DNA from 4 places in the Thioalkalivibrio nitratireducens DSM 14787 genome. Region 4 is predicted to be linked to each of the others. Evidence: predicted binding sites of a transcription regulator. Region 4 holds the regulator's gene; each other region holds the start of a gene.
The links. The regulator sigma-54, encoded in region 4, starts transcription at its own class of promoters, with help from an activator protein. The targets are predictions, from matches to a motif close to TGGCANGNTNCNTGCTT.
Positions count from the first base shown of each region.

Region 1 (5,385 bases), 1.7 Mb from region 4:
CGGCGTCTACCCCTGGGAGCAGCGGGTGCGGCGGCGGCTCCGCTTCGACATCGAACTGGGAGCCGACACCCGCGTGGCTGCACGCTCCGGCGATATCGCCGATACCGTCGACTACGAGGCCGTAGCCAATTGCATTCGCGCGATCGCCAGCCGCGAGCCCCATGTACTGCTCGAATGCCTCGCCGAAGAGATCGCCGAGACGCTGCTGCGTCGTTTCGGGGGGCACTCGGTGCGCCTGACCGTGGGCAAGCCGGGGGCGGTGGCGGGCGCCCGCGAGGTCGGCATCGTGATCGAGCGCGGGCATCCCTGACAGTGTCCAGCCCGCCTTCCCGCCGCGCGTTCGTCGGGCTCGGCAGTAATGTCGCGCCGGCCGCAAATCTGCGGCGCGCGCTGGACGAACTGAGCGGGCAATTCGGGGCAGTCGCACGTTCGCCCGTCTGTGTCAGTGGCGCGGCGGGATACGACGGGCCGGATTACTGGAATCTGTGCGTCGGGTTCGACACCTCCCTTTCCGCTGCCGCGCTGGTCGCCTGGCTGAAGGGGATGGAGCGACGACTGGGACGTGCTGCTGGAGAACCCCGGCTCGCGCCGAAGACGATCGACGCCGATCTGCTGCTGCTCGGAGACACGCAATCGGCGAGTCCGCCGTTGCCGCACCCCGAGGTCTTCACCCGCGCCTACGTGCTGGGGCCGCTGGCGATGCTGGCCCCGGAACGGATTCTCCCCGGGCACGACACGACCGTCGGCGAACTCTGGAAGGACTTTCCCGGCGCGGATGCTCTGACGGTGCTTCCGCCCGACCCCCTCTGAGCCGCCTGCGGGCGCCATGCGCGGGCCGCGGTGTTCAGGGTCTTCGGCGCTGCTCGTGCTCGCGCTGCCGTTCGACCACGGCCCAGAGGCGGCCCTGCAACTCGGTGAACAGGCCGATGACATCATCCATCGTCAGGATTCCGGCCAGCGCACCGTCGGCGTCCACCACCGGCAATCGGCGGATCGCCTTGGCCCGCATCCGTTCCAGGGCATCGAACAGGCTGTCGTCGGTGCGTGCGACCGACAGTGGCGAGGTTACGATATCGCGTACCGCCAGCGTCGTTGGGTCGAGTCCCGGCACCAGAACCTCCACGACCAGGTCGCGGTCGGTGATGATGCCGGTCGGGATGCGGCGACCGCCTTCCTCCCGGTACAGCACCACGTCGCCGACGTGGTGCCGCCGCATCAGTTCCGCGGCCACCTGAACGGATTCGTCGTCCTGGATCACGATAACTTCCCGTTTGCAGACATCTCCCGCTTGCATGGTCCGAAGCTCCGTGGTGATGGGTGTGATCGCAAGGACCGGCCTCAGCCGACGACGTGGTGTTTGCCCTCCACGTGCACCGTGCTGGCTGCCGGCCCATCGTCGCTGGTGACCTCGGTGAACCAGACCCGGTCACCGACCTCCAGCTTGGCGAAATCCGCATCGACCACGCTTGCGGAACTGAAGCGGATCTCGCGCCCGTCGGAGGTCTCGATCATGCCGTAATCCGCGGCCGGGGCGATTTCCCGGATATGCCCGTGCGGTGGGGGCTCGTGGAGCTTCACGTTGCCGCGCTGCTTGCGCGCGAAATCCTGGAGTTGCCGCCGCATCGCTGCGAACGCATCGCGCACGGCCACGTAGACGTCCTGGTGGGCCTGGTGCGCGTCGGGTTCCCGGCTCGCGACCAGTTCGGCGTTCGGCACGGTGAGATCGATGCGCACGTGGTAGAGATGTCCCTTGTGCTGATGGCGGTGGCGTGCTTCGACCGCCACCCGGCAGGCGATGATCTGATCGTGAAACTGGCCCAGTTTTGCGATTTGTGCCCGAACCCTGTCCTCCACCGCCGGGGAGTGATCCATGTTGCGAAAGGCGATCTCGACCAGGGGTGTTCCAGGGTTGCTCATTGCATCGCTCCTGCACTCCGCGCGGGAGTGGCACGTTGAAACAAGCCATCTACGGCCCTTTCAGGCCCTGCTACCCCGAGTATAGACACGCCGTGGCTACCCTCCGTCGCGGCGCGTGAGCTCGCCGGAGGAGGTGCACCGAATCGGTGCGGCGGGCTCCGCCTCCGGTGCGGTTGTGGTGCAAGTGCCGCGGCCGGTGCGTTTGAGGGCCAAGAAAAGGCCGTGCATCGTCGGCCCCCTTGTTGGCACGCCCCGTGCAGGAGCCCCGTCGTCTGCATGACGACACCTTCCCTCGAGGACTTACAGGCACTGGCAACAAGGAGTGAACGATGAAAATGATCACGGCGATCATCAAGCCCTTCAAGCTTGATGATGTTCGCGAAGCAATCTCCGAAATCGGTGTGCAAGGCATGACGATGACGGAAGTCAAGGGGTTCGGTCGCCAGCGCGGCCACACGGAGCTCTACCGTGGGGCCGAGTACGTGGTCGACTTCCTGCCCAAGGTGAAGCTGGAGGTCGCGGTCGACGGCGACCTGGTCGACCGCGTGGTCGAGGCGATCACCAAGTCGGCCAGCACCGGCAAGATCGGTGACGGCAAGATCTTCATTACCCCGATCGAGCAGGTGGTCCGCATCCGTACCGGCGAAACCGGGGCCGAGGCGCTGTGACGCGCCGGCGCTGAACTCACTTTCACTGGAGAAATCCGACTATGGAACAGCAGGTAGCAGAACTTGCCTATGCCCTGGACACCTTCTATTTCCTGGTGGCGGGCGCACTGGTGATGTGGATGGCTGCGGGGTTCACGATGCTCGAAGCGGGCCTGGTCCGCAGCAAGAGCACCGCCGAGATCCTGACCAAGAACATCGCCCTCTACTCCATCGCCAGCGTGATGTATATGGTGGTGGGCTACAACATCATGTATAGCGACGGGCTGAGCTCGATCATCCCGGGCGTCGGCTTCTTCATTTCCGGCGACAATACCGCGGTGGACGTGACCGCCGCGTTCACCGGCGACATGTCGTACGACGCGGCAGAAGGGCGCCCGTACTACTCCGACCGTGCCGACTTCTTCTTCCAGGTCGTGTTCGTGGCCACCGCGATGTCGATCATCTCCGGTGCGGTCGCCGAACGCATGAAGCTCTGGGCCTTTCTCGCGTTCGCGGTGGTGCTGACCGGGTTCATCTATCCGATCCAGGGCTTCTGGAGCTGGGGCGGCGGCTTTCTCGACCAACTCGGGTACGTCGATTACGCGGGTTCGGGCATCGTGCATTTCACCGGTGCGGTCGCTGCGCTGGCCGGGGTCCTGCTGCTCGGTGCCCGCAAGGGCAAGTACGGTCCGCATGGCGAGATCAACGCGATTCCCGGTGCCGCGCTGCCGCTGGCCACGCTGGGCGTGTTGATCCTGTGGCTGGGCTGGTTCGGCTTCAACGGCGGCTCCGAGCTCAAGGTCTCCGACGTCGATTCGGCGAACAATGTCGCGGCGGTGTTTGCGAACACCAACCTGGCGGCGGCCGGCGGCGTGATTGCGGCGCTGATCACCACCCGCCTGCTGTTCGGAAAGGCCGATCTGACCATGGCGTTGAACGGCGCGATTGCCGGCCTGGTTGCGATCACGGCCGACCCGCTGAGTCCGTCACCGCTGCTCGCTGCGATCATCGGTGGAGTGGGCGGCGTGATCGTCGTGTTCTCGATCGTCGGGCTGGACAAGCTGAAAATCGACGATCCCGTCGGTGCGATCTCGGCGCACGGCACCGCAGGCATCTGGGGCGTGATGGCGGTGCTGCTGTCGAACGGCGATGCGACCGTCGTCGGCCAGATCAGCGGTCTCGTCGCGATCTTTGTCTTCGTCTTCATCACCAGCCTGATCGTCTGGTTCGTGCTGAAGCTGGTGATGGGTATCCGCCTCCCGGAAGAGGACGAATACCTGGGCGCGGATGTCGCCGAATGCGGCCTCGAGGCCTATCCCGAGTTCGTCAAGAAGGCCTGAGACCCATAAACCAGCAACCCCGGGGCGAACCCGGGGTTCCCACGAAGGAGTCTCCTCCGACACCGACCGCACCGTCTCCCAGGACGTGACATCGGTGATTGCGGGCGCCCAGGCGCCCGCTTTTTTTGGGCGGGGGACACCAACCCGCGGTGCCCCCCGCGCCGAAAGATCCCCAGCCGGAACGAGACCAAATCCGCAACCCCTCCGCGCGGGGGGCTGGGGAGGGGCAGTGCACGACCTTGCCGCGGTGCGCTCGGCCCTCTCACCCTGGTCGCTGCCCGTCGGCCATCCCGGGCAGCCGCGGGCTCGACGAATCCCAGCCTCATGTGCCCCCGGCGCGTCGGGTAGAATGCGCGCTTCGGAAACCGCGGATCTGCCTTTGGGACAAGGATCGGGATGGATTGCCTGCTGGACATGACAGACCTTCGGACCGCCCAGTTGGGGCCGCTGGACCTGCGCCTGCAGGCCGGGGAGCTCGTGCAGATCACCGGTGCCTCCGGTTCCGGCAAGTCGCTGTTGCTGCGCGCGCTGGCGGATCTCGACCCGAACCAGGGGCAGGTGCGCCTCCAGGGGCAGGACCGCAACGGCATCGCACCGACCGACTGGCGCCGGCAGGTGGCCTATGTCCCGGCCGAAACCGCCTGGTGGGCCGAACGCGTGCAGGAACATTTCCCCTCGAACTGGGACCGGCAGCAGGCGCTGGACTGGCTGCAGCGTTTTTCGCTGCCTGAAGAGGCGCTCGACTGGGAGGTCGAGCGCCTGTCCAGCGGCGAACGCCAGCGGCTGGGCCTGCTCCGCGCATTCCTGAACCATCCCCGGGTGCTGCTGCTCGATGAACCCACCGCGAATCTCGACCTCGAGAATACCCGGCGCATCGAGCGCGCGGTGCGCGGCTACTTGGCCGAGGAGGACGCCGGTGCGCTGTGGGTCAGCCACGATACGCTGCAGCGTAACCGCCTCGGCGGGCGCATCCTCGAAATCCGCTCCGGGAGGCTCGTGCCATGACCGTGATCAGCCTCAGCGCGCTGGACCTTTCGCTCGCAGCGCTGCTGGTGCTGGCGCTGGCCGGGTTGACGCTCTGGGCCCGGCTCGGCGTTGGACGCAGCCTGCTGATCGCCGGGGTGCGCACTGTGCTGCAGCTGCTGCTGGTCGGGTTGATCCTGCAGACGCTGTTCGATCACGCCCGGCTCGGCTGGGTCGTACTGATGGCGATGGCCATGCTGCTGATCGCCGGCTACGAGGTGATGGCCCGGCAGGAACGGCGCTTCGCCGGTTTCTGGGGCTACGGGATTGGCACCGCGACGATGTTTGTGTCCGCGTTCGCGGTCACCGTGCTGGCGCTGACCACGATGGTCGGCCCGACTCCGTGGTGGGAGCCGCAGTATGCGATCCCGCTGCTTGGCATGCTGCTTGGCAATACGATGACCGGCATCGCGCTGGGGCTGGACCGGCTCACGCAGACCGTCTGGCGCGAGCGGCGG
Region 1 covers NC_019902.2:414,809-420,193, forward strand. Annotated here, with positions in the region: gene folB (dihydroneopterin aldolase) at 1-310, shown strand, start outside; gene folK (2-amino-4-hydroxy-6-hydroxymethyldihydropteridine diphosphokinase) at 313-810, shown strand; gene TVNIR_RS02010 (CBS domain-containing protein) at 845-1,294, opposite strand; gene TVNIR_RS02015 (HPF/RaiA family ribosome-associated protein) at 1,339-1,917, opposite strand; gene TVNIR_RS02020 (P-II family nitrogen regulator) at 2,247-2,585, shown strand; gene TVNIR_RS02025 (ammonium transporter) at 2,627-3,904, shown strand; gene TVNIR_RS02030 (ABC transporter ATP-binding protein) at 4,301-4,909, shown strand; gene TVNIR_RS02035 (ABC transporter permease) at 4,906-5,385, shown strand, end outside.
Region 1: TVNIR_RS02020 (P-II family nitrogen regulator) is a predicted target of sigma-54. The motif match lies at 2,161-2,177, and genes of this name have one in related genera.

Region 2 (5,385 bases), 520 kb from region 4:
CGGTCAGCGTGAGGGCGCGGGGAGTTGCCGCGGCCAGCACGCCGAGCACCGCCCGGGTGAGCGGATCGTCGACCCGAAACTCCTGTCCGGCGGCATTGCGGAAGCGGGGCCCGTTCCGTGCCGGAACCAGGTCCGCATACAGCGGCAGCGACAGCAGGGTATCGAGGTCGATGTCGCGATCCAACGGGTCGTTGGACCGGCACAGCAGGGACTGACGGAACGGGCGCAGGCGCAGGAAATCGGCGTACTGCTGCTCGCAGACCAGGTCGTCGAACCGGGAGAGCGCTTGTTCCGCGGCCGGCCCGAGCGTCGACGGGAACAGGGTATGCAACTGGCTGTCGGCCAGGTACTGCAGCCCGTGCCGCGACGCGGCCGCAACGAAGTCGGCGAAGAGCAGGGGATCGTTCCGGTCCTCGAGATACTCGTGATAGAGATAGCTGTCCCGTGCGCTACGCAGGTACTGCAGTTCCTGCTGCAGCCACTCGTGGCCGGCGGGCGTCTTCTCGAGCGGGGTGGCGAGAAAGTCGAGTAATTCCCGCGCTCCGGAAAGCCGCTCCCGGGGAGATTCGCGGCCGCGCAGGTGGTGCAGGAACATGTCGCGCAGCATTGCCCGCTGGCGACCCCCGGGCAGCGTGTTGTAGCTGATGTAGGCAATGCCCCCGGGCGCCAGGCGCGATCCGCAGAGCGCGAGAATGTGTTCGCGCACGTTCTCGGGAACCCAGGAAAACACGCCGTGCGCCACGATATAGTCGAAGGCCTCGCCTGCAAGCGGAAAATCCAGGATATCGCGGTGTTCGAGGGTCAGGTTGTTCAGGTCCATCGCCTCGGCGAGGGACTTGCCGCGCAGGGCCTGTTCTCGTGAAAGCTCGATCCCGACACAGCGGCTTTCGGGCAGGAACCAGGCGACCGGGAGCAGGTTCCCGCCGGCCGCGCAGCCCAGTTCCAGCACGCGCGCGCGGCGGGGATCCGGCGCCTTTAGGCCGAACAATTGGCCGATCGCGGCGAGCCGGTCGGGGTGGGTCTCCGTGATCGGGAAGCTTTCGTAGGGGATCTCGTCGTAGCCGCGTATCGTCTCGGGCATGCCTGCATCCAGTTCCGCTGGGAAGCCCGAGTCTCGGACAAAAGTACCGGCTGGACAATGCCGGATGCCGGTCGGCCGTTCCCGTCCGGTCCGATCGGCACCGTGATTCAGATGTCATTCCTGTGTCGCCGGTGAAACCTGTGCACCAGGTTGATGCGTATCTCTGGGTTGCCCGCACCCCCCTGGGGCAGCGGGCTGTTACATCACGGCAACAACTGTTGTAAGCACCCGATTCGGCCCCGTGGCGTTCCTGGCACGCCTCGTGCTGGGAGCTGGTCTGTCGATGAGCGACACGTCAACAACGTTGAATCCGTAATTCCACCGACCCATACCCATCAGGAGAACCGAAGATGAAGAGATTCACCCGCTCCACCGTTTCAGCAGCCGCGATCGCGATGGTGTCCACGGGCGGACTTGCGCTGAGTTCCACCGCCTCGGCCGAGCTCGCTGCGAACATCGGCGTGGTGTCCAACTACCTCTTCCGTGGGGTAACCCAGACCGACGACTCCGCCGCCATTCAGGGAGGCCTCGACTTCGAGCATGAGTCCGGGTTTTACGCCGGCACCTGGGCGTCGAACGTCGATTTCGGCGACGACACGGGCTACGAGCTCGATCTGTATCTGGGATTCGCGAGCGAGCTGGGCAACGGCATCGGCTACGATGTCGGCTACCTCTACTATGCCTACCCGGACTCCAGCGACAGCATCGATTTCGGCGAGATCTACGGCGAAGTCAGTTTCAACATGTTCAAGGCGGGATTGGCCTACACCGTCAACAGCGACAATGACGATGACCTGTTCGATACCGGAGATATCTACTACTACATCGGTGCGGACATCCCGCTGCCCGAGGACTTCGCACTGGGCCTGACGCTGGGCTACTACGACTTCGACATCGACGGTAAGGATGGAGTGAGCGCCAGTTACGGACATTTCGCGGCCAGCCTGGTGAAGGACGCCGCCACCTACGGCGAGTTCTCGTTCAATCTCGAGTATGCGGATATCGGCGAGACCGACGCTCTTGGCAGCTCGAACTCCGATGACCTGAAGGTCTGGGTCGGCTGGTCCAAGACGTTCTGACGCGTTGTCTGATGGCAGGAAGGGCCCGGGTTCCCGCGAACCCGGGCCCTTCGCTTTTGCTGATCGCCACTGGAATCGCGCGTTGGGGCAGCGTTGCGCTATGCTCGATATGCACAGCCGCGGCGATCGGCGGTGGGCTGCGCGCAACGCGGTCGGAACGATTGCGGGAGCCGCCGACGTGAAGACGGACCTCGGGTTTGCGGGAGGCGACAGGGTGTACAGGCGGGCGGGGTGATGCAGCGCGGGGACCCGGCGGAGGGCGGGATCGAGGTCCGCAAGAGTGACGGGCAGCGCGAAGCGTATTCGCGCGAGAAGCTCCGTAGATCCCTGCGTTGGGCAGGTGCCGGCAAGGCGATGGCGGAGGAGGTCCTCGCCGATGTCGAGCCACGCCTGCGCGACGGCATCACCACCGGAAAGCTGTACCGCATGGCGCGCAAGGCACTTCAGCGCCGATCGCGCGGGACCGCGATCACCTACAGCCTGAAGCGGGCGCTGATCGATCTCGGGCCCAGCGGGTTTCCGTTCGAGCAGTTCTGCGGCCGGCTGTTCGAGGCGATGGGCTATCAGGTGCACTACAATCGGTTTGTGCAGGGCCGCTGCGTGCAACACGAGATCGATATCATCGCCGAGCGCGATGGCGCCCGCCTGTTCGCCGAGTGCAAGTTCCACAACCGGGCGACGTATCGCAACGACGTGAAACTCCCGCTGTACCTTCGTGCGCGCTCCGTCGATCTCCTGGTCGGCGAAGACGGAAAGCACGATGCGTTCTGGGTCTTGAGCAACACCACCTACAGTGAGGATGCGCTCGCCTACGCGGATTGCGAGGGCCTGATCCTCGCGGGCCACAATACCGATCACTACCCGTTGACTCGTGGCCTGATCAATGAACATGGCTTGCACCCGCTCACCTGTCTGAACAGCCTGAAGGTGGCCCAGAAGCGCAACCTGATCGACGCAGGTGCGGTGCTCTGCCGCGATCTGCTGGAAAAGCCGCGTCTGCTCGAGCCGCTGCGGCTCGATGCGCGCCAGCGCGAGCGCGTGCGCCGCGAATGCCGGGAAATCCTGGAACGCGGCAAGGTCCGCAGGGAGTCGGCGTGAAGGTCGCGAGTTTCGGGGGTGCGGCGGGCGTCACCGGCTCCAAGCACCTGCTCGAGGCTGGTGGGCAGTGCCTGCTGGTCGACTGCGGGATGTTCCAGGGTGAGAAGGCCGGCCGGCTGCGCAACTGGGAACCGCCGCCATTCGACCCGCGCAAGATCGACGCGGTGCTGCTGACGCACGGCCATCTGGACCACTGTGGCTATCTTCCGCGCCTGGTGCGGGCCGGGTTCCGGGGGCCGGTATACACCACCCGGCCTGGACGCGAGGTCGCGCGCGTGATCCTGATGGATTCCGCGCGCTTGCAGGAGGAGGACGCCGACGCGGCGAACCGCGACGGGTGGTCCCGCCACCGGCCTGCGTTGCCGCTGTACGACACCGCCGACGTGGAACGGGCGCTGCACCAGTTCCGGAGCGTGACGTACGGCCGGGCTATGCGCATCGGGTCCGTGCAGGCAACGTTCCACTATGCCGGCCACATCCTCGGTGCCGCGGGTGTCGAGGTAGACGATGGACGACAGCGGGTCTGGTTTTCCGGTGACATCGGCCGCCCGGAGGATCCGGTGATGTATCCGCCGCGGCCACCCACGGCCGTGGACGCGGTGGTGATGGAATCCACCTATGGCGATCGCCGGCATCCTGCAGCCGATCCGCTGGACAGCCTCGCGGAGCTGCTCGAGCGGGTGCTCGAACGCGGCTCGGTGCTGCTCGTTCCCTCGTTCGCGCTCGGTCGCGCGCAGACGCTGATCGTGCTGATGGATCGCCTGCTGCGGCGTCGGCCCGAACTGGAGCTGCCGATCTATCTCAGCAGCCCGATGGCTGCCGAGGTTTCCGAACTCTACCGGAACTACCCGGACGAGCACCGGCTGACATCGGCTGATCTGGACGCCGCGTTCGGGCGGGTGCGCATCGTCGAGCACGCGCAGCGCGCACGGCGCCTGGACAAGCGCGAGGGACCGATCATGATCATCGCCGGCAGCGGCATGCTGACCGGGGGCCGCATCCTCGGGCACCTGTTGGCGCACGGTGGCGAACCGGAAAACCACGTGCTGCTGACCGGCTACCAGGCACCGGGAACGCGGGGCCGTGCGCTGCTCGACGGGGAACGCGAACTGAAAATGCACGGCCGGCATATGCGGGTGCGGGCCCAGGTCGAGGTGCTGGAAGGGCTCAGCGCCCACGCCGACCGCGACGAGTTGCGGCAATGGCTCGCGGCCGCTCCGTCCGTGCCGAAACAGGTCTGGCTGATGCACGGAGAAGCCGCGGCCCGGGCTGCGCTGGCGGAAGCATTGCGGCGCGACCGTGGGGCAGACGGCAGCGTCGATGAGCTCCCGGAAGGCGTGAGCGTCGATCTTGTCCCGGAGCGCCCCCGCGCTCCGTAGCGACGGTGCTTCCGGGCCGCGACCGGGGGGGTGGCGGTCGCTTGTGGTGGTTGTCTCCCGGGCGTTGGGAATCGTTACACCAGTGCCGGGGACTAGAGCGTCCGCGAGAAGCGCCGTTCCCCCGCGGTGTCGAGATAACGGTCGAAGGTCATGCAGATGTTGCGGATCATCAGGCGGCCGACCGGCAGTACCTGGATGCGGTTGCCGTCGACGTTTACCAGGCCGTCGTCGACGAAGGGTTCGAGGTGTTCGAGTTCGCCACTGAAGTAGTCGCCGAAGTCGATGCCGAAGCGTTCGCCGATCGCGTCGCCGTCGAGTTCGAAGTGGCAGATCAACTCCGTGATCACCGCCCGGCGAAGCTTGTCGTCGTCGTTGACCACCAGGCCGCGCTCGATCGGCAGGCGGCTCTCGGCCAGCATCGCGCGGTAGGTCTCGAGATCCTTCACGTTCTGGCTGAAGCTGTCGCCGACCTGGCTGATCGCGGACACGCCCATTGCCACCAGGTCGCATTCGGCGTGCGTTGCATAGCCCTGGAAGTTCCGGTACAGGCTGCCCTCGCGCTGCGCCACTGCCAGAGGGTCTTCCGGCTTCGCGAAATGGTCCATGCCGATCAGCACGTAGCCCGCCGAGGTCAGCCGTTCGATGCTGGCCTCGAGGATCGAGAGTTTCACCGCAGGGGCAGGGAGGTCAACTGCATTGATCCGTCGCTGCGGCATGAACCGGGTCGGCAGGTGAGCGTAGTTGAACA
Region 2 covers NC_019902.2:2,214,020-2,219,404, reverse strand. Annotated here, with positions in the region: gene TVNIR_RS10265 (methyltransferase regulatory domain-containing protein) at 1-1,081, opposite strand, end outside; gene TVNIR_RS10260 (TorF family putative porin) at 1,432-2,160, shown strand; gene TVNIR_RS10255 (ATP cone domain-containing protein) at 2,395-3,258, shown strand; gene TVNIR_RS10250 (MBL fold metallo-hydrolase) at 3,255-4,637, shown strand; gene hemN (oxygen-independent coproporphyrinogen III oxidase) at 4,730-5,385, opposite strand, start outside.
Region 2: TVNIR_RS10260 (TorF family putative porin) is a predicted target of sigma-54. The motif match lies at 1,333-1,349, and genes of this name have one in related genera.

Region 3 (5,385 bases), 570 kb from region 4:
AGACCTGCACCACCTCCGAACCGAGCGGGAACGGCCGGGCCAGGGCATCGATAATCTCCTGTGCCACGACGTCTACACGGTTGAGTTCGCTCAGGTCGGCCATCACCACCGTGAACTCGTCGCCCCCCAGACGGGCCACGGTATCGGTTTCGCGCACGCTCGCCCCGATACGCCGTGCCGCCTCCTGCAGCAGCCGGTCGCCGGCCTGATGCCCGAGGGTATCGTTCACCTCCTTGAAGTGATCGAGATCCAGGTACAGCAGCGCCACGGAACGCCCGTTGCGCTGCCCCTTGCGCACCTCCTGCTCCAGGCGGTCGAGGAACAGGCTCCGGTTCGGTAGCCCGCTCAGGGGATCGTAATTGGCCTGCCGCTGGGCCTCTTCCACCGCGCGGCGCTGGTCGGTGATGTCGGAAAACAGCGCCACGCGCCGCAGAACGCGTCCTTCCCGGTCGCGCAGGGTATGGATCGACAGCGACTCGAGGAACTCCTCGCCGCTCTTGCGCCGGTTCCATAACTCGCCCTGCCAGCGCCCGTTGGTCTCGAGCGCGTGCCACATCCGCTGATAGAAAGCGTCATCCTGGCAACCCGATTTCAGCAGGTTGGTCCGTTGCTCCACCGCCTCGCCCGGCGGGTAACCGGTGATCTCCGTGAACCGCGGGTTCACCGAAACGATGCGGTTATCGGCATCGGCGATCATCACCGCATGGTCGAGCACCTGGTAAACCGAGACCGCGATCTCCATCTCGTCCGGACTGACCCCGAGGTCGCGAAAATCGGTCGCGACGATCAGCGCACGATGCCCGGGACCGTCGGCCCGCGCCTGCAGACGGATCCAGGTCGCAGGACTACCACGGGTGACGAGCGTGATCTCCCGGGTCCTTTGCTCCGGCTCGTCGAAAACACCGGCCAGAAAACGCCGGAGCCGGCTGCGCTCCGGCTGCGCCACGATCACCCCGATGCGCCGGCCGACGAGCCTGCTGGGCTCGGTCGACAGCAGTAGCGACGCGGTCTGGTTAACCTTCAGAATCCTCCCGCGCCGGTCCACCACCATGTAACCCACCGGGGCCCGGTCGAACAGTTCGCGGTAGCAGTGCAGCAGGCGCTCGGCCGTAAAGCGCTCCGGTGAATCTGGCCCGGCCGCGGAGACAGAATGGTCGGTTTCGCCTTGCTGCGCGCGACTCCCGGTTGCCGAATCCTCGTGCATTTCCCAAGTATAGCCGGAGCACCTGCGCCCCGGATGGGCGCCAGGCAGAAGGTTCGCGTCAGGCCCGAACCGCGTGGCGCTGGCTCCTGTCTCAACCCGCATTCCGGCGTGACGGGCATGGTCGCGGCTCGGCTGCGCCTCGCGCGTCGAACCTTTCAGGTTCGAACCCTGGCCGTGCTCGATCAACATGCAGAAGGCCCCACGAGGGGGCCTTCTGCATGTTGGCTGGGGGACCAGGATTACTCGGCCTACGGCCTCGCCCTTCGGGCCAGCGCCGCAAGCGGCGCTGTTCGGCTCGGCTGCGCCTCGCGCGTCGAACCTTTCAGGTTCGAACCCTGGCCGTGCTCGATCAACATGCAGAAGGCCCCACGAGGGGGCCTTCTGCATGTTGGCTGGGGGACCAGGATTCGAACCTGGGTTGACGGAGTCAGAGTCCGTAGTCCTACCGCTAGACGATCCCCCAATCGGGAAGGCCCGGAGCGGGGCTCCGGGTCGGCAACTCAGCGCTTCGAGAACTGCTTGGCGCGGCGGGCCTTGGCCAGGCCGACCTTCTTGCGCTCAACCTCGCGTGCGTCACGGGTCATGTAGCCCGCCTGGCGCATCGGCGAACGCAGTGTCTCGTCATACTGAACCAGCGCCCGGGCGATGCCAAGGCGAATCGCGCCAGCCTGGCCGTTGGCACCACCGCCCTTCACGGTCACGACCGCATCGAAGCGGTCCGTGGCCTCGGCGGTCTCCAGCGGCTGCCGGACGACCATGCGCGAGGTCTCGCGCCCGAAATAGTCGTTGAGCGACTTGTTGTTGACGGTGATGTCACCCTTGCCCGGGCGCAGAAAGACGCGCGCCGAGGCGGTCTTGCGGCGACCGGTGCCATAGTTCTGGTTCGTTGCCATGAATGCGTTGTCCTCGACGTCTCTGCTGTGGCCCGGAATCAGATTTCGAGCGGCTGCGGCTGCTGGGCGGCATGACGATGCGCGCTGCCGGCGTACACCTTCAGCTTCTTGAACATCGCCCGGCCCAGCGGGTTCTTCGGCAGCATGCCCTTCACGGCCAGCTCCAGCACCCGTTCCGGGGCGCGCTCGATCATCTGGGTGAAGTTCGCCTGCTTCAGGCCACCCGGATACCCGGTATGGCGGTAATACATCTTGTCGTTGGCCTTGTTGCCGCTCACGTGGATCTTCTTGGCGTTGATCACGACGATGTAGTCGCCCGTATCGACGTGCGGGGTATACATCGGCTTGTGCTTGCCGCGCAAGCGACGGGCAATCTCAGTGGCGAGCCGGCCCAGGGTCTTGCCGTCGGCATCGACGAGGTACCAGTCGCGTTCGACTTCGGCCGGCTTGGCGCTTATGGTTTTCATGCCTGTTGCTCCGAGTGCGGGGCTTTTCAGAAAGCGCGGAAGCATAACCAAGCCGCGCCCGTTATTCAAGGGACCGCAGAACGGCAGCAGGCCGCCCCCCGGAGGGAGCGGCCTGCTGGGGCGGAAGCGCGGATTACATCCGGTCCGCCGCCTTCTCCTGTACCTGCTGCATCAGTTCGGGATCGTCCTGCAGCGCGATCGCGACTTCATTGTACTCCTGTACGCTCATCCCGGACTCCTCGACGGCGCGCATCATCTCGTGCTGGGCCTCCTGCTGCATCGTCTGAGCCTCGTGCTCGTCGGATGCTGACTGGAGCCGCTCGGCGAAGTCCTCGCGGATCTGCTGCACCGCGATGAAGGCGTCAACAAAGGTGTCGACGGTCTGCTCGGTGAGCGCTGCCGAGCCCGGGGTAGTTTCACCGTAGGCGGGAGGCGGCGCCGCGCCGGCACCACCGTAGTCCTGCGCCAGAGCGGTACCGCCGAGGGCGAACAGGGAAGTCAGCGCCAGGGTCAGCGTGGTCTTGCGAATCGTCATCAATAGGCTCCTTTCGGTTGCATTGGTCTGGATTGCACCGAAAGGCGTAGCAGTGATCGTGCCAGGATCGGCCAAAAACTAGAATTTACTTGATTTTCCGACAGATGAGATCGAACCAAGGAGGATCTACCCAGCTCCGGGCGCCGCCCCGTTCGTGTCATTTCGACACATGCGTCAAAGCGCCCCGTTTCGCAGTGTCACAGGTCACCCCCCAATTTCCGGTACAGGGTCTTGCGGCCAATACCCAGGATCCGGGCGGCCCGCTGCTTGTTACCGCCGGTATGGGCAAGCACCTGGCGGATGTAGCGCGCCTCGAGTTCTTCCAGCGTGTACCACTCCTCGTCGCGTGCACCTGCAGCGGGATCAGCCACGACGGCCCGCGCATTCCCCGGGTCGTCGCAAACGCGCTCCGGCAGATCCTCCGGCTGGATCACCTCGCCCTGTGCCAGGGTCGCGGCGCGCTCGACCAGACTGGTGAGTTCCCGCACATTGCCCGGAAACCGATAGCCCAGCAGCATCCGCAGCGCCTCGGGAGCCAGCCCTCGCAATGGAACCTCCTGCGCCGCGGCCTGCCGACGCAGGAAGTGGAACACCAGCCGCTCGATGTCCTCGCCCCGTTCCCGCAGCGGAGGCACCTCGATCCGGAACGTCTCCAGGCGGTAGAACAGGTCTTCACGGAAGTGGCCTTCGCGCAACAGCTCGGCGAGGTCACGGTGGGTGGCCGCCACGATGCGCACGTCGCTCGCGACCTCGTCGTTCGAACCGACCGGCCGGACGCGGCCGTCCTGCAGCAACCGCAGCAGCTTGGTCTGCATCGCCGGGGGCATCTCGCCGATCTCGTCGAGGAACAGCGTTCCGCCGTCCGCCTCTAGAAACAGCCCCTTGCGCGCCCCGCGGGCGCCACTGAACGCGCCGGCCGCATGGCCCAGGAGTTCCGACTCGAGCAGGGTCTCGGGAATCCCGGCGCAGTTGATCGCAACGAACGGGCCGCCGGCACGCGGGCTCTCCTCGTGCAGCGCCCGTGCGACGAGTTCCTTGCCGGTGCCCGACTCGCCGGTGACCAGCACGCTGCCGTCGGATCGCGCGATGCGCCGGATCAGTTCGAACAGGCGCAGCATCGCCGGGCTGCGCCCGTGCATGCCGTGAAACCCGTGGTCTCCCAGCGCTTCGCGGTACTGCTGGACCTCGGCCCGCAGGCGGCGCGTCTGGAGCACGCGGTCCGCGGCCAGGCACAGGTGTTCCAGATCGACCGGCTTGGTCAGGAAGTCGTCCGCACCGGCCTTCAGCGCATGCACGGCCTGGTCGATGGTGCCGAACCCGGTGAGCATGATCACGCCGGGAGCGGGCACCAGTGTCCGCGCCCGCTCGAGCACCGCGAAGCCGTCCGCCCCGGGCAACCGCAGGTCACTCACCACCAGTGCGAACGAACGCTCTCCCAGCGCGTCGAATGCCTCCTCGGCACTCGCGACCGCATGTACCACATATCCCGCGTCGGTCAGTTCCTCGTCCAACAGGCTACGGTGGCCGGGGTCATCCTCGACCACCAGTACCGCCTCCGGCATGGACGGCCCGTCCCCAGCCATTAATCGTGCCCCGCGGTCACGAGGCGCGTTCCCCATCCACGGGCAGTGTCATCACGAAACGCGTACCACTCTGCGGCTCGCGATCCAGCCAGATCCGGCCACCGTGATCCTCCACCGCGGCATGGGCCACCGCAAGCCCCAGCCCGGTTCCCGCACCCACGGGCTTGGTCGTGAAGAACGGATCGAAGACATGGTCCCGGTGTTCCTCGGCGATGCCGGGGCCATCGTCCTCCACCGACAGTTCGACAGCGGAATCCGCGGTGTCCTGCAGCTGGCACCAGCGCACGACGACCCGGGTGCGGGCTGCCTGGATCGCATTCCCGACCAGGTTGCCCAGCGCCTGCTCCAGCCGCACCGGATCCACCTGGACCCGGAGGTCGTCGGCGTTCGCGGGGGCCTGGACGCAGATCTTGACATCCGGGCGGTCGTGCGCGGTGCGCGCACGCGCGACCACGTCCGCGACCAGCCCTTTCAGGCTCAGGTCGCGCAGGTTCAGCGGATTCCTGCGGGCGAAATCCAGGAGCTGCCGCACGATTCCTTCGACCCGGCCCAGTTCGTCGAGCACGCTGGTCATCTCCCGGGTCAGCGGGGAGTCTGCTCCGGCCCGGCGACGCGCCCGCTGGGCACGGCCGGCGATCACGCCGAGCGGCGTGCCCAGTTCATGGGCCACCCCGGCGGCGAGCTGTCCGATCGCCGCGAGTTT
Region 3 covers NC_019902.2:3,300,183-3,305,567, forward strand. Annotated here, with positions in the region: gene TVNIR_RS15070 (putative bifunctional diguanylate cyclase/phosphodiesterase) at 1-1,204, opposite strand, end outside; RNA gene TVNIR_RS19290 (RtT sRNA) at 1,427-1,559, opposite strand; tRNA gene TVNIR_RS15075 (tRNA-Gln) at 1,594-1,667, opposite strand; gene rpsI (30S ribosomal protein S9) at 1,705-2,097, opposite strand; gene rplM (50S ribosomal protein L13) at 2,136-2,564, opposite strand; gene TVNIR_RS15090 (DUF4168 domain-containing protein) at 2,698-3,099, opposite strand; gene TVNIR_RS15095 (sigma-54-dependent transcriptional regulator) at 3,297-4,661, opposite strand; gene TVNIR_RS15100 (sensor histidine kinase) at 4,699-5,385, opposite strand, start outside.
Region 3: TVNIR_RS15090 (DUF4168 domain-containing protein) is a predicted target of sigma-54. The motif match lies at 3,147-3,163, and genes of this name have one in related genera.

Region 4 (5,385 bases):
GGGTTTGCGCCTGCCGAGCCCGGAGCAGCCGCAGACCGAGATCACGAGTGCCGACGTGACCATCGTGACCGACACCCGCGAGGTGTTCACCGATGCCCGGGCCACGCTGGTCCGTCCGGGCCTGTTCATGACCGGCATCGGGATGCACGCCGACGTGGCGGCCGACCTCATCGAACTGCGAAGCGAGGTCGAAACGGTCTATGCTCCGGAAAACCCACGGGACATGCGACGATGAACGAGACCCGCCCTGCCCCCCAGTCACCTGTCGGTGCCGCGACCGCCTTGCTGGGCCTGGCGCTGTTTGCCGCTCCGGCGATCCTGGCCGCCCAGACTCTGGAAGAACTGCCGGTCCATATCAGTGCCGACCGCGCGGAGATGGATGACCGGCGCGGCGTCGGAACCTACAGCGGCAGCGTCGAGGTCACCCGGGGCAACCTCACGCTGCATGCCGACCGCATCGTGATCCACGCCCCGGAACGGCGCCCGGTACGAATGGAAGCCGAGGGTAACCCGGTCCGGGCCGAATCGCCCGACCCCGCCGGGCAGCCGCGCGTGGCCACCGCCGACCGGATGGAATACACCTTCGACGACCAGATCCTGGTGCTGTTGCAGGATGCGCGGGTGCAGACCGCAACCGAAGATGCCAGCGGTGAGCGCATCACCTACGACCTCGCACAGGACATCATCGGGATCGAGGGCAGCGAAACGCGGAGGGTACACATCACGATCCTCCCGCGCCCGGAATGAGTTTGGCGATGGGGGCCGCTGGGCCAGAAACCCCCTGTCCGGCGAGCGCTGCCGACGCCTGCCTGACTGGAACCGGCCTGACCAAGCGTTACGGCAAGCGGACGGTCCTGTCCCAGGTGGACGTCCACCTGCGTCACGGCGAGGTGGTCGGGCTGCTGGGGCCGAACGGTGCCGGCAAGACGACCTGCTTCTATATCCTGGTCGGCCTGATCCAGCCGGATGCCGGCCGGATCGAACTGGCCAAGCGCGACGTGACCCGGGCCCCGGTACACCTGCGCGCCCGGCTGGGTCTCGGCTACCTGCCCCAGGAGGCGTCGATCTTCCGGCGGCTGACGGTGTGGCAGAACCTGCAGGCCGTGCTGGAACTGCGCCGCGACCTGGATGCGGCCGGCCGGCGCGAGACCGGCGATGCGCTGATCGAGGAATTCCAGCTCGAAACGGTCCGCGACAGCCCCGGTATCGCGCTGTCGGGCGGCGAGCGCCGACGCGCCGAAATTGCCAGGGCGCTGGCCGGCAACCCGCAGTTCGTCTGCCTCGACGAGCCGTTCGCCGGCGTGGATCCGATCTCCGTGGTCGAGATCCAGGACGTGATCGGACATCTGAAACAGCGCGGCATCGGGGTGCTGATCTCGGATCACAACGTGCGCGAGACGCTGGGAATCTGCGACCGCGCCTACATCCTAAGCGAGGGACGGCTGCTCAGCGAGGGCACCCCCGCGGAACTGCTCGCCGACCACCGGGTACGTACCGTCTACCTGGGCGAACACTTCCGCCTGTAGCAGTCCCGGGGCGTCTACGCCAGCAGGATTCCCGGCCTGCGACTGGCGCGCCGGATCTGCGCAAGACCAGCCGCGAACCCGCCCTGGCTGCAGGAGACTGCAAAAGCGCGTGCACAGGCAGTACCATGAAGCCATGAACACCAATGCCCCCTGTAGTGCCGCCGCATGTTGAAGTCATCCCTGAACCTCCAGCTGGGTCAGACGCTGACCATGACGCCCCAGCTGCAACAGGCGATCCGGCTGCTGCAACTGTCGACGCTGGAACTGCAACTGGAGGTGCAACAGGCGCTGGAGAGCAATCCGATGCTGGAGCTTGCAGAGGATGCCAACACGAGCGACGGCACGCCGGAGACCGAGACCGGCCCCGAGACCGAGGCATCCGCGCCGGACCAGCCCGGAGACGGTGAGTCCTGGGACACCACCGACTACGGCAGCAGCACCGGACAGCGGAGCGAATCGGACGACCGGGATCCGTTCGAGAACCAGGCGGGGGCGGGTGGCGGCCTGCACGAACACCTGCTGTGGCAGCTGCACCTGAGCCCGTTGAACGATGCCGACCGCAGGATCGGCGCGGCGCTGATCGACAGCATCAACGCCGACGGCTACCTCGAGACCGACCTGGACAGCCTGCAGGACACGCTGGGCGGCGAAACCGAAGTCGGCATCGACGAAATCGAGGCCGTACTGCACTGGATCCAGCAATGCGACCCGGTCGGCGTAGGCGCACGCAACCTGCGCGAGTGCCTGTCCATCCAGTTGCGCAGCCTCCCTCCGGCGACGCCCGAGCGCGACGCCGCGCTGAGGGTGGTCGCAGATGGGATGGACCACTTGGCACGGCACGATTTCAAGGGCTTGCAACGCGCACTCGGCCTGAGCGAAGCAGAACTGGCCCGGTCCTTGGAACTGATCCGCACGCTGAACCCCCGGCCCGGCAGCCAGATCAGCAACCAGCCCCCGGAATACGTGACTCCGGACGTCTACGTGCGCCGGGACGGCACCGGCTGGCGCGTGGACCTGAACCCCGAGATCGCGCCACGGATCCGCATCAACAGCCTGTACGCCGGCATGGTGCGTCGGGTCAGCGACGCCCGCGACAGCGCCTTCATGCGTAACCAGTTGCAGGAGGCGCGCTGGTTTCTGAAAAGCCTACACAGCCGCAATGAAACGCTGCTGCGGGTCGCGCGTGCGATCGTCGAGCGCCAGACCGGATTCCTGGAACAGGGCGAGGTGGCGATGCAGCCGCTGATCCTGCGCGATATCGCTGAGGCACTGGGGATGCATGAGTCGACGATCTCCCGGGTCACCACACAGAAGTACATGCATACCCCGCGCGGCGTGTTCGAGTTCAAGTATTTCTTCTCGAGCCACGTGGGCACCCGCGACGGCGGCGAATGCTCCGCGACCGCGATCCGTGCGATGATCCGCCAATTGATCAGCGAAGAACCTCCCGATCGCCCAATGAGCGATTCCAGACTCGCCCAGGTCCTGTCGGACCGGGGCATCAACGTGGCCCGGCGTACCGTGGCCAAGTACCGCGAGGCAATGAACCTGCCGCCATCGAGCGAACGACGGCAGCTCGTCTAGCGCTCGCGTTCCCACCCATGAAAGGAGTGTGAGTATGCAAATCAACCTGACCGGTCATCACGTCGACATCACGAGCGCCCTGCGTGACTATGTCGAGGACAAGTTCCAGCGCCTCGAGCGCCACTTCGATCAGGTGATCGATATCCATGTCGTGCTCACGGTGGAGAAGAACCACAACAAGGCCGAGGCGAACCTGCAGGTCAGCGGCAACCAGATCCACGCCGACACCACGCATGACGACATGTACGCGGCGATCGATGGCCTGATCGACAAGACGGACCGGCAGCTGATCAAGCACAAGGAGAAAATGAAGGACCACCACCGCGCCGAAGGCGCGATGCGCAACCGACAGCAAACCGCCTGAGCCATGCGGCTCGCCGACCTCCTCACGCTGGAACGCGTCCAGATCGAGCCGACGGTTTCGAGCAAGAAGCGGGCGCTGGAGACCTTGGGCGAACTGCTGGCCGGGGGGGCCGACGAGTCGGCCGCCGGGCCGCCCACTCACCTCGTGTTCGATGCTCTATCGGCGAGGGAACGGCTGGGCTCCACCGGCCTCGGCCATGGGGTGGCGATCCCCCATGGCCGGATGGCTGAACTCGACGCGCCCCGGGTCGCGATCCTACGGGTCGATCAGGGCGTGGATTTTGACGCACTCGATCACGAACCCGTCGACATCCTGATCGCGCTGGTTGTCCCGGAAGCGTCCACCGGCGACCACCTGGAACTGCTGGCCCAGCTTGCGCGGGCACTGTCCCGGCCCGACAACATCGCCGCAATGCGCCGCGCGGTCGACCCACCGGGACTGCAGCAGGCCGCCACCGCTGCGTTCCATGATGCCTGACAAGCTCACCCTGGCCGACCTGGTCGCGACCCTCGGGCCACGGATGGGGCTGACCTACGTGCACGGGCAGAAGGTCGCGGCAGATCGCATCCTGCCCGGCACGACCGACAGCGACCTGCCGCTGGCTGGCCACCTGAACCTGATCCGGCCCAACCGGATCCAGGTGATCGGCGACCGCGAGGCCGCCTACATCGAGAGCCTCGGGCCCACCGAGCACGAGAAGCTGATCCATGACCTCGCGGCCACCGGCACCGCCGCGGTCATCTTCGCCGAGGGAACCTGTCCGTTCGAACAACTGCCCGCGCACTGTCCGCACCCGCTGCCAGTGATCCTGTGCACGAGTTCAAGCAGTCACGAGGTGATTGCGCTGCTGCGTTACTTCCTGCAACAGCGCCTGGCCCACACCGCGGTGCGCCACGGCGTGTTCATGGAGATCCTGGGAGCCGGGGTGCTGATCTCCGGGGATTCCAGCGTAGGCAAGAGCGAGGTCGCGCTGGAACTGGTCAGCCGCGGGCACCGCCTGATCGCCGACGATGCGCCTGAGTTCGCCCGCATCGCCCCCGACATCATCCGGGGCACCTGCCCTCCCCTGTTGCGGGATCTGCTCGAGGTCCGCGGGCTGGGAGTGCTGAACATCCGCGCGATGTACGGCGACTCGGCGATCAAGCGCGGCAAGTACCTGCGCCTGATCATCGACCTGCGCGATCGTGACCGCCCCCCGCCGGTGCCCGACGACCGCCTGACTGGCTGCCGCGGCGAGATCGAGATCCTGGGCCTGCGGATTCCGCTGGTCAGCCTCCCGGTCGCGCCCGGGCGCAACATCGCGGTGATGATCGAGGCCGCGGTACGCGCTCACCTGTTGCACCTGCAAGGCTACGTCGCGGGCGACGACCTGCGCACCCGGCAGCGGCTGCAGATGCAGAGCGCGCGATCGGAGCAGGCGCCATGAACATGCGCCTGTTGCTCGTCAGTGGACTCTCGGGCTCCGGCAAGACCGTCGCGCTGAACACGCTCGAGGACGCTGGCTTCTTCTGCGTCGACAACCTGCCCCTGGCATTGCTGGACGCATTGATCCAGGAGCTGCGTGACAGCACCCACCGCAACGAAGGCTGCATTGCCGTGGGCGTGGACGTGCGCAGCGGGCTACACGCCCTGGGCGCTCTGGCCGCGACCCTCGCCCGCTTGCGCGCCAACGACGTGCAGGTCGAGGTCGTTTTCCTGCAGTCCTCGGACGAGGTGCTGCTGCGCCGCTATCATCATACCCGCCGGCGGCACCCGCTGGCACGCAAGGGCCTGCCGCTGGTCGAGGCGATCGCGATGGAGCGGAACTGGCTGGGGCACATCGCGGCCCTGGCGGACGTAACGATCGACAGCAGCCGGATGTCCATGCACGACCTCGCCCGGACCGTGCGCAACCGGCTCGCTGCCAAGCGC
Region 4 covers NC_019902.2:2,729,924-2,735,308, forward strand. Annotated here, with positions in the region: gene lptC (LPS export ABC transporter periplasmic protein LptC) at 1-235, shown strand, start outside; gene lptA (lipopolysaccharide transport periplasmic protein LptA) at 232-747, shown strand; gene lptB (LPS export ABC transporter ATP-binding protein) at 756-1,526, shown strand; gene TVNIR_RS12495 (RNA polymerase factor sigma-54) at 1,692-3,110, shown strand; gene hpf (ribosome hibernation-promoting factor, HPF/YfiA family) at 3,145-3,474, shown strand; gene TVNIR_RS12505 (PTS sugar transporter subunit IIA) at 3,478-3,951, shown strand; gene hprK (HPr(Ser) kinase/phosphatase) at 3,941-4,900, shown strand; gene rapZ (RNase adapter RapZ) at 4,903-5,385, shown strand, end outside.